Linked DNA regions of Prochlorococcus marinus XMU1406. The protein of the gene in region 1 interacts with the protein of each later gene in a pairwise test. Links are inferred from orthologs where the notes say so. Each region holds a gene or a part of one and is shown in the gene's direction. Other genes may lie near its edges.

Evidence for each region.
Region 2: the proteins of cysE (region 1) and cysK interact in binary tests that used the Escherichia coli proteins (3 or more experiments, as listed by UniProt). The link is inferred for Prochlorococcus marinus XMU1406 from one-to-one orthologs.

What each region holds. Positions count from the first base shown.
Region 1 is NZ_JAAORG010000003.1:483,505-486,377, forward strand. The notes cover bases 44-2,873. They hold cysE (serine O-acetyltransferase), read left to right. Parts: upstream 44-1,006; coding sequence 1,007-1,741; downstream 1,742-2,873. Other genes in these bases: HA149_RS09080 (GntR family transcriptional regulator), read left to right, coding at 44-1,000; secA (preprotein translocase subunit SecA), read right to left, coding at 1,750-2,873. Outside these bases: more of HA149_RS09080, read left to right, coding at 14-43.
Region 2 is NZ_JAAORG010000001.1:365,280-371,471, reverse strand. Bases 1,285-4,236 are described here. They hold cysK (cysteine synthase A), read left to right. Parts: upstream 1,285-2,243; coding sequence 2,244-3,230; downstream 3,231-4,236. Other genes in these bases: queA (tRNA preQ1(34) S-adenosylmethionine ribosyltransferase-isomerase QueA), read right to left, coding at 3,233-4,236; HA149_RS02130 (PLP-dependent transferase), read left to right, coding at 1,285-2,159. Also shown: HA149_RS02135 (trans-sulfuration enzyme family protein), read left to right, coding at 1-686; more of HA149_RS02130, read left to right, coding at 690-1,284; more of queA, read right to left, coding at 4,237-4,357; HA149_RS02115 (dihydrolipoamide acetyltransferase family protein), read right to left, coding at 4,364-5,731; HA149_RS02110 (YlqD family protein), read right to left, coding at 5,950-6,192.

The sequences.
Region 1 (2,873 bases):
AGGGTTTTAAAAAGTGAGATTCCATATTCAACAAGAAAGTGATATCCCAGCATCGACTCAACTTTATAATCAAATTTGTTTTGCAATTGCTGCAAGACACTATCCTCCCGGACACAGACTTCCCAGTACAAGGCAACTTGCAATGCAGACTGGACTCCACCGAAATACTATAAGCAAAGTATATAGACAACTGGAAATAGATGGAGTAGTTGAAGCAATAGCTGGATCAGGGATTTATGTAAGAGATAATCTTACTAAAAGAGAATTTAAAAAATCAGTTTACTCAAAAGATAAAAAAAGTAAACCACCAGATCAAGAAGCAAAGAAGGTAATTGACAACTTGATCAATCTTGGATGCACTTTACAAGAAACGAGAGATATATTGACCAATGAAATTGATTGGCGTATAAAGTGCGGATCAAGAATCATAGTCAGTACTCCTAGAGAAGATATTGGCGCTTCTATGTTAATAGCAGAAGACCTTTCCACAACAGTTAATGTACCTGTTGAGGTTGTTCCCATGGAAGAATTAGAAAAAGTTTTGAGTAATTCAAATAGTGGTACGATTGTCACAAGCAGGTATTTTTTACAGCCTCTAGAAAAAGTTGCTAAACAGCATGGGGTTCGAGCTATTGCAGTCGACTTGAGCGACTTTCAAAAGGAATTAAAAATTCTCAAAGAATTAAATGCTGGAAGTTGTGTAGGTATTGTTAGCATAAGTCCTGGTTTATTGAGAGCAGCAGAAGTGATTATACACAGTATGCGAGGTAATGAATTAATGCTAATGACAGCAATCTCAGACAATAACAGTAGATTACTATCACTCTTAAAAGCTTCGAACCATATAGTGTGTGATGGACCTAGTTTATCAGTTGTAGAAAACACATTATTAAAAAATCGTTCTCAGTTAATGAGATTACCTCAAATAATATGTGCTAAAAATTATTTAAGTATAGAAACAATAAATCAATTAAAAAAAGAAATAGGAGTTATTAATTAGACAAAGATGCTAAGAACTTTAAAATCAGATATAGAAATTATCAGAGAGAGAGATCCTGCCGCTAGAGGAATAATAGAGATATTTCTTTGCTACCCGGGCTTTCAATCAATAGTTATTCATAGGTTTACGCATAAATTATGGAAATTAAATATTCCTTTGATTCCACGTTTGTTAAGTCATACCAATAGGCTAATAACAGGCATTGAAATACATCCTGGAGCTAAAATTGGTAAACGGGTTTTTATAGATCATGGAATGGGAGTTGTAATTGGAGAAACAGCGGAGATAGGAAATAATTGTCTTCTATATCAGGGGGTTACATTAGGAGGTACTGGCAAAAGTCATGGGAAAAGACACCCCACCTTAATGGAAAATGTTGTAGTTGGGGCAGGTGCAAAAGTTCTTGGATCTATTACAGTAGGCTCTAATACACGTATTGGTGCAGGTTCAGTAGTTGTTCGGAATGTTGAAGGGAATAGTACAGTGGTTGGCGTTCCTGGCAGAGTCGTACATCAAAGTGGTGTAAAAGTGAACCCATTAGCTCACTCTGCTTTGCCAGATGCAGAAGCTAATGTGATAAAAAATTTAATGGATAGAATAGACCTCCTTGAAAATCAAATTCTTAAATTACAAAAAACTCTTAAATGTTTAGTTAACTCAGAATCCATTGATATCTCTAAACTAGGTGACGCTCAAAATCTTAAAGATAAAGAAATTATAGAATTTATTGGAGATGATTAAGTCTTTATTTAATTTTTTTCATTAACGTCAGTTTTAGGTTGAAACATAAACATTGAATAAATAACATTTCTCCTCATATTAGTCATCATTTCTAGAAACATATCATATCCTTCATTTTTGTACTCTATTAGAGGATCTTTTTGGCCGTAACCTCTCAATCCAACTGATTCCCTTAAGGAATCCATTGATTGAAGATGTTCTCGCCATAAATTATCTATTTGCTGTAAGATGAAAAATCTTTCAGCTTCTCTCATTAATCCTGGACGAATCTTCTCTATTTGAGATTCCTTCAAATCATAAGATATTCGTAATTGTTCTTGCAAATAGTTTTTTAATTCTTCTATGGAAAGTAAATTAACATCTTCAACTTTAAGATCATCTAATAAATATATAAATTCCTTGACTTTAGAAATTAATTGATCAATATTCCATTCTTCAGGTGGAAGATCAGGATTAATATAAGCCTCTACAATTTCACTCATTGTTCTTTCTCCGTACCCTATTACTTGTCTCTTTAAATCAATTCCCTGTAAAACTCTTATTCTTTCGCTATATACAGCTTTTCTTTGATTATTCATTACCTCATCATATTCGAAAACTTGTTTTCTAATATCGTAATAATAAGTTTCTACTTTCTTTTGAGCACTTTCTAAAGACCTAGTAAGCATTCCTGATTCGATAGGCATATCTTCGTCAACTCTAAATGCATTCATTAAATTTGCTACCCTATCTCCTCCAAAAATTCTTAATAAATTATCTTCCAAAGATAAAAAGAATCTAGTACTTCCAAGATCACCTTGCCTTCCAGCTCTACCTCTAAGTTGGTTATCTACTCTTCTTGATTCATGCCTCTCAGTACCGATAACATGTAAACCGCCAGCCTCTCTCACTTTTTTCTCTTCATTAATCAAAACTTGTTCATATTCTTTCTTGACATCTGATAATGATTCTCTCAAAAGCTTTATCAAGTTATCTTTAGTTGGTGCTTTTTCTGCAGCTGTAGCTATTCTGTCATCTAGTTCTAAGATAGAAAGTTGTCTCTCTCCCCAATTTTCAACAAGTTTATTAGATAAAAGAGAAAGTTTTTTTTCAATTGCTTCATCTAGTTTGCAAGGGAATAGACTGGTTGAAG
Region 2 (6,192 bases), on another replicon or contig:
TTAAGGCGATTTGTGATGAAGCGAATAAACTACAAATCCCAGTGGTTGTGGACAATACTTTTTCAACGGCACTTATTCAAAAACCATTGGACCTTGGTGCAACACTATCACTAGTAAGCACAACAAAATTCATTAATGGACATAGTGATGCGCTTGGTGGAGCAGTACTGACAAATAATGAGGTATGGAATAGTAAGATGCTTTTCTCTCAAAAAGCTCTAGGCCTTCAACCATCTCCTTTTGATAGTTGGCTCATTACAAGAGGAGTAAAAACTCTTCCTTTAAGAATCGAACAACAAACGCAAAGTGCAAAATTAATTTCTGAAGAATTAGAGAATCATAAAATAATTAGTAAAGTAATTTATCCTTTTAATCAAAAACATCCGCAATTTAATTTAGCAAAATCGCAAATGATATCTGGAGGTTCGATGATCACCATAAAATTAAATCTTAAAAAAGAGGATACTTTTAAATTTTGCAAATCTCTCAAATATTTCTCGCTAGCAGAAAGCCTTGGAGGAGTTGAAAGTTTAATTTGTCACCCCGCAACAATGACTCATGCTTCTGTTGATGATGAAACAAAAAATCTTTTAGGGATTGATGATGCTCTTGTCAGATTATCGATTGGATGTGAAGAAACAAACGATTTAATCTCAGACATATTATTTGCTTTAAATAAATTCTGAAAATTGAGAGATTTACTTAAAAACCCTATATGGAAAAATTTAGAATTGGGATATTCTATTCCTGATAGTATTCATGCTGTTTCTGTAGCATTACCAACTTGGAATGATGTAATAAATTACGAAGAAAAAAATCAAGAATGCATGAATTTATTGAAGTCCATTTACCCAAGATTCGGGCTAAACCCAATAGTGAAAAGATTATGCGAAAAAGTAAAAAAAGAAAATCACTACAACAATAAAAGTATCTGGCCATATCCGAATGAAAGTATAGCTTTTAAAGCCAAAAAATTCATTGATAGAAATACTTCTGAACAATTCTCATTAATAGAAAAAAGAGATAATTTAGCTCTCTTAATAACTGAAGAAGAAGGAAGTATTTATGCAAAATCTTTTTGGCAACATACTGGTCTTGGCATATCTTCAAGAGCTGCTGCTATAGAACTAGGTCTTGAAGATTGCCCTCCAAAATCTTACGTAAATGAATGTTCTCAAAGAATAAAAAATAGAATTTCTAAATCTACAAAAATTAACTCTAATGATATTCACTTAACTTCATCTGGGATGTCTGCATTGCATACATCATTAGAAATCATATATAAATTATTTCCAGCTAAACCAACACTCCAAATTGGTTTTCCATATGTAGATGTACTTAAATTACCAATGAATATCTTTCATGGAGCCAAGCTAATTACAGAAGAAAATTGCGAGGATATTGAATTAGAAATCAAAAGCATAAATCCATCAGCATTAATTATTGAACTACCGAGTAATCCAATGCTCAAATGTGTAAACATTAAAAAAATTTCAGAAATAGCAAAAAAATTAAATATTCCTATAATTGTTGACGATACAATTGGTTCAAATTTAAATATAAATTCCCTAGAACATGCAGATATAGTTTTTACTTCACTTACAAAAATTTTTTCAGGTAGTGGTGATATTCTTGCAGGATCATTAATACTAAATCCAAAAAGCAAATGGATTGATCAATTTAGAAATGCATTAAACGAGATTAATCTTCCAACACTTTCCGATGGAGATACAGTTTATCTAGAGAAAGTTAGTAGAGATGTAAATCAAAGAGTTTTTGAACAAAATAAAACATGTTTAGAATTAAAAAAAAGATTAGAGACCCATAGCGAGATTAAAAATATTTTCCATCCTGAAAATTGTCCAAATTTTAATTCTTTACTTACTTCTGATGGAGGATACGGCTGCTTATTATCATTTGAATTAAATGGAGGATTAAACAAAGCTAAGAAATTTTATGATTCTCTACAAGTATCTAAAGGACCTAGTTTAGGTACAAAATTTACTCTAGTTTGTCCTTATGTTTTACTAGCACATTATGACGAGTTGGATTGGGCTGAAAGTTTTGGTATACCCTCGCACCTTATTAGAGTATCAGTTGGATTAGAAGACCAAGATCAATTATGGAAAAACTTTTCTGAAGCACTAAATAATTTCTAAATTCCTAGTATTTACCGTATAGAAACTTATATACTCTTTTTCTGAATAATAGTTAGTATTAATATATATTTTCTCAATATATAAATGGCAAAAATTTATGAGGACAACAGTTTCGCTATTGGAAACACTCCATTAGTAAAATTAAAATCAGTTACTAAAAACGCGAAAGCTACAGTACTTGCAAAAATTGAAGGTAGAAACCCCGCTTATAGTGTCAAATGTAGGATTGGTGCAAACATGATCTGGGATGCAGAGAAAAGTGGGAAACTTACAAAAGACAAAACTATTGTTGAGCCAACTTCTGGAAATACAGGTATTGCCCTAGCTTTTACTGCTTCAGCAAGAGGTTATAAACTGATCCTTACAATGCCAGAATCCATGTCAATTGAAAGAAGAAGGGTTATGGCAGTGTTGGGTGCTGAAATTGTTTTAACAGAGGCATCTAAAGGTATGCCTGGAGCAATAGCTAAGGCTAAAGAAATTGCAGAAAGTAATCCTTCTCAATATTTCATGCCAGGTCAATTTGATAATCCAGCAAACCCTGAAATTCATTTCAAAACTACTGGACCAGAAATCTGGGATGATTGCGATGGTGAAATTGATGTTTTAGTTGCAGGGGTTGGAACTGGCGGCACAATTACAGGAGTTTCAAGATACATTAAGCAAGAGAAGGGTAAAAATATTACTTCTGTAGCTGTAGAACCCTCACATAGTCCTGTTATTACACAGACAATGAATGGAGAAGAGGTTAAATCTGGACCACACAAAATTCAAGGAATTGGAGCAGGATTTATTCCTAAGAACCTTGACTTGTCAATTGTTGATAAGGTTGAACAGGTAACAAATGACGAGTCAATCGAGATGGCTCTTAGATTAGCAAAAGAAGAAGGTCTATTAGTTGGAATATCTTGTGGAGCTGCTGCTGCTGCTGCTGTTAGATTAGCTGAACAAGATGAATATGCGGGGAAAACTATTGTAGTTGTTCTACCTGATTTAGCAGAGAGATATTTATCATCAATTATGTTTACTGAAGTTCCAAGCGGAATCATTCAAGAACCAGTCAAAGCCTAAATCTATTTTTTCTCCAGTAATGAATCTGGTGAAATATACATAGCATCGCCATAAGAGAAAAATCTAAATTTTTCTTTTATGGCTTTTTTATACAAATCTAATAATCTTTCTCTACCAATCATTGCACTTACTAATAGTAATAATGAACTTTTAGGAAGATGAAAATTAGTTAATAATCCATCAACTACCTTAAATTTATAACCTGGCTTAATTACTAAATCCACGTATTTCGCTATAGGAATAAAGTCATTAATTTCGTGAGAATAACAACTTTCAAGAGCTCTCACGCTAGTTGTCCCAATTGCAATTATTCTTCTATCTGTTTTCTTTATTTTTTTTATTTCCCCCACTACTTCCTTATTAACACTTACCCATTCTTTATGCAGTTTTAAGTCACTTAGATCTTCTTGATTAATTGGTTTAAATGTTCCATAGCCTACGTGCAAAGTTATCGGCAAAATTATTACTCCTTTTTTTTTTAGATTGGAAATAAGACTTTTGCTTAAGTGTAAACCAGCAGTTGGAGCGGCAACGGCCCCTGGATTAGTTGCATACTCAGTTTGATAACTATTCTCATGAAAAGATTCTTCTTCGGAATTTTTTATATAAGGCGGGAGAGGTATTTTCCCGTATTTATCAAGAAGGTCATTCATTGAACTAAGATCAATTATATTTTCTGGAAATTTAATAAATCTTCCTCCAGTTTCTTCATCAACCCCATCAACCATCAAATTAATATCTTGTGCAGAAGGAGATTTTAATATTATTTTTCTATTTATTTTTAACTTTTTCGCTGGCTTTGCCAAACATAACCAAACACATTCATGGGATCTTTCTAAGACTAATAATTCGACTAACGTCCTATTTTCTAATTCAACCTTTAACCTTGCCTTCATTACTTTAGTATTATTGACAACCACAAGATCACCTTTTCTAAATTCCTCTAAAAGATTCTTGGTAAATTTGTTAGTTAAGCAATTCTCTTCTAAAACACTATTTCTAACTATCATCAATCTTGATTCATGCCTTATTATAGAAGGCTTACTAGCAATTAATGAAGGATCTAGAAAGTAATCATAAGCTTCAAGCTTATAATCTCTTCCTTCATTATTAATTTGAGAAATCAATTAAATTTAAGATATAAGTGTCTCTGGCTCATTTTCAATCAGGTAGGCCAAGTCTTTCAAGAATGAAGCACCATCAGCTCCATAGATCACTCTGTGATCAGCTGTAAGATTTACTTGCATTATTTTTTTAACAGATATTGCACCATCACTATTAGCTGCAACAGTTGGTTTCGATGATGCTATCGCTAAGATCGCACCGGTCCCTGGGGGTAATATTGCGTCAAATCTATCAACACCAAACATACCAAGGTTAGATAAGGTAAATGTTCCCGTTGAGTATTCATCTGGTTCTAATTGTTTTGATCTCGATCTTTTTACGAGATCTTTCCATTCCCTAGATAATTCAAATAAATCAGTATTGCATGGTTCTTTTAATACTGGAGTTATTAGTCCCCCATCTTCCATCGCAACAGCAACAGCAATATTTATATTTTCTGGATAAGAAATTCCATTTTCTGAAAAGCTTGAGTTAACTTGAGGATGTTTCTTTAGTGTCTTTGCAACTGCCTTTACAAGTAAAGCAGTCATAGTTACTCCGTTCTGTTTTACCTTTTTGTAGAAATTATCTAATTTATCTGTGTTGATTGAGTATCCCACCCTAAAACATGGAACATCTAAACTAGATTCCATATTTTTATTTACCGCTTTTTGAAGAGTATTAAATTGAACTGTTTCTCCAGGATTACCAAAACTATTTCCTGAAGTTTCTGGTTTACTTTCAACTCCCAAAGTTGCACCAGGAATATTTGCGGGAGAACTACCTTCTCCTATCCATGGTATAGAGACAGGTTGGCCATTAGCTTTCAAAATATCATCGGCTTGAATCCTTCCGTGAGGCCCAGATCCATGAACCTTTGCTAAATCAACGCCCATTTGAGAGGCTAGTTTTTTAGCTCTTGGGGATGCAATTATCCTCGAAGAAACATTACTTGTAGCGGCATTAATTTGATCAGTATTAAAAGATGGTACAGGCTTTTCACTCTTTAAGAGGACTTCTTCAGCTTCTTTATTGATACTTTCAGTCTGGACTACTGGTTTTTCTTCAGTTTTATTGCTTACCAATTCAAGTTGGTCAGAAGTAGAGACTTCGGGTTGATTTCCTTTATTTTGTTCTTGAACAGAAGCTATCTCATCCTCATTTTCTACAATGAGTCCAATAGTTTCTCCAACAGGTGCAGTGCTACCGGCAGGCATTAAAACTGCTGCAAGATATCCATCTTGAAAAGATTCAACATCCATATCTGCCTTGTCAGATTCAACAACCAAGACAGATTCGCCTCTTTCAACCTTATCTCCTGGATTTTTCAACCATTCCACAATCTTGCCCTCCGTCATAGTAGAACTCAAGGCAGGCATGAATATTTCGTGAGACATAAGAAAATTGTTATTGCATAAGTTTTAAGGGATTTTTATCAAACTTTCAAAAGTTTTTATGATTAAGAACCCTTTTAACTCTTGATATAATTATACGAAATCATATTCACAGTGGAAACTCTTAAAACTTAAGAAAGTAATAATTTAGATCGATTAGAATTTAAAACTTTTCGCAATTAAGATTTACTTATTTTTATCAAAAATACTAAATGTTTCTTTTAATTATTATCTATAGATTGAATAACTCCATCTTTAACAGTAATTGAGACTTGCATTTTTTCAATAAGATTGTCGCCCACAGTGACATCACAGAAACTATCCACTTGTCCTTGATCAACAATTTCGTCCATTTTTAATTCGCGAACTTGATTCTGTTGTTGAAGTAGATTTCTTTTTTGTTCTTCAATTTCATTTCGTTTTGCTGCAACTTGTTGTTGCACCTGACTAACCTGTTCTTGAAC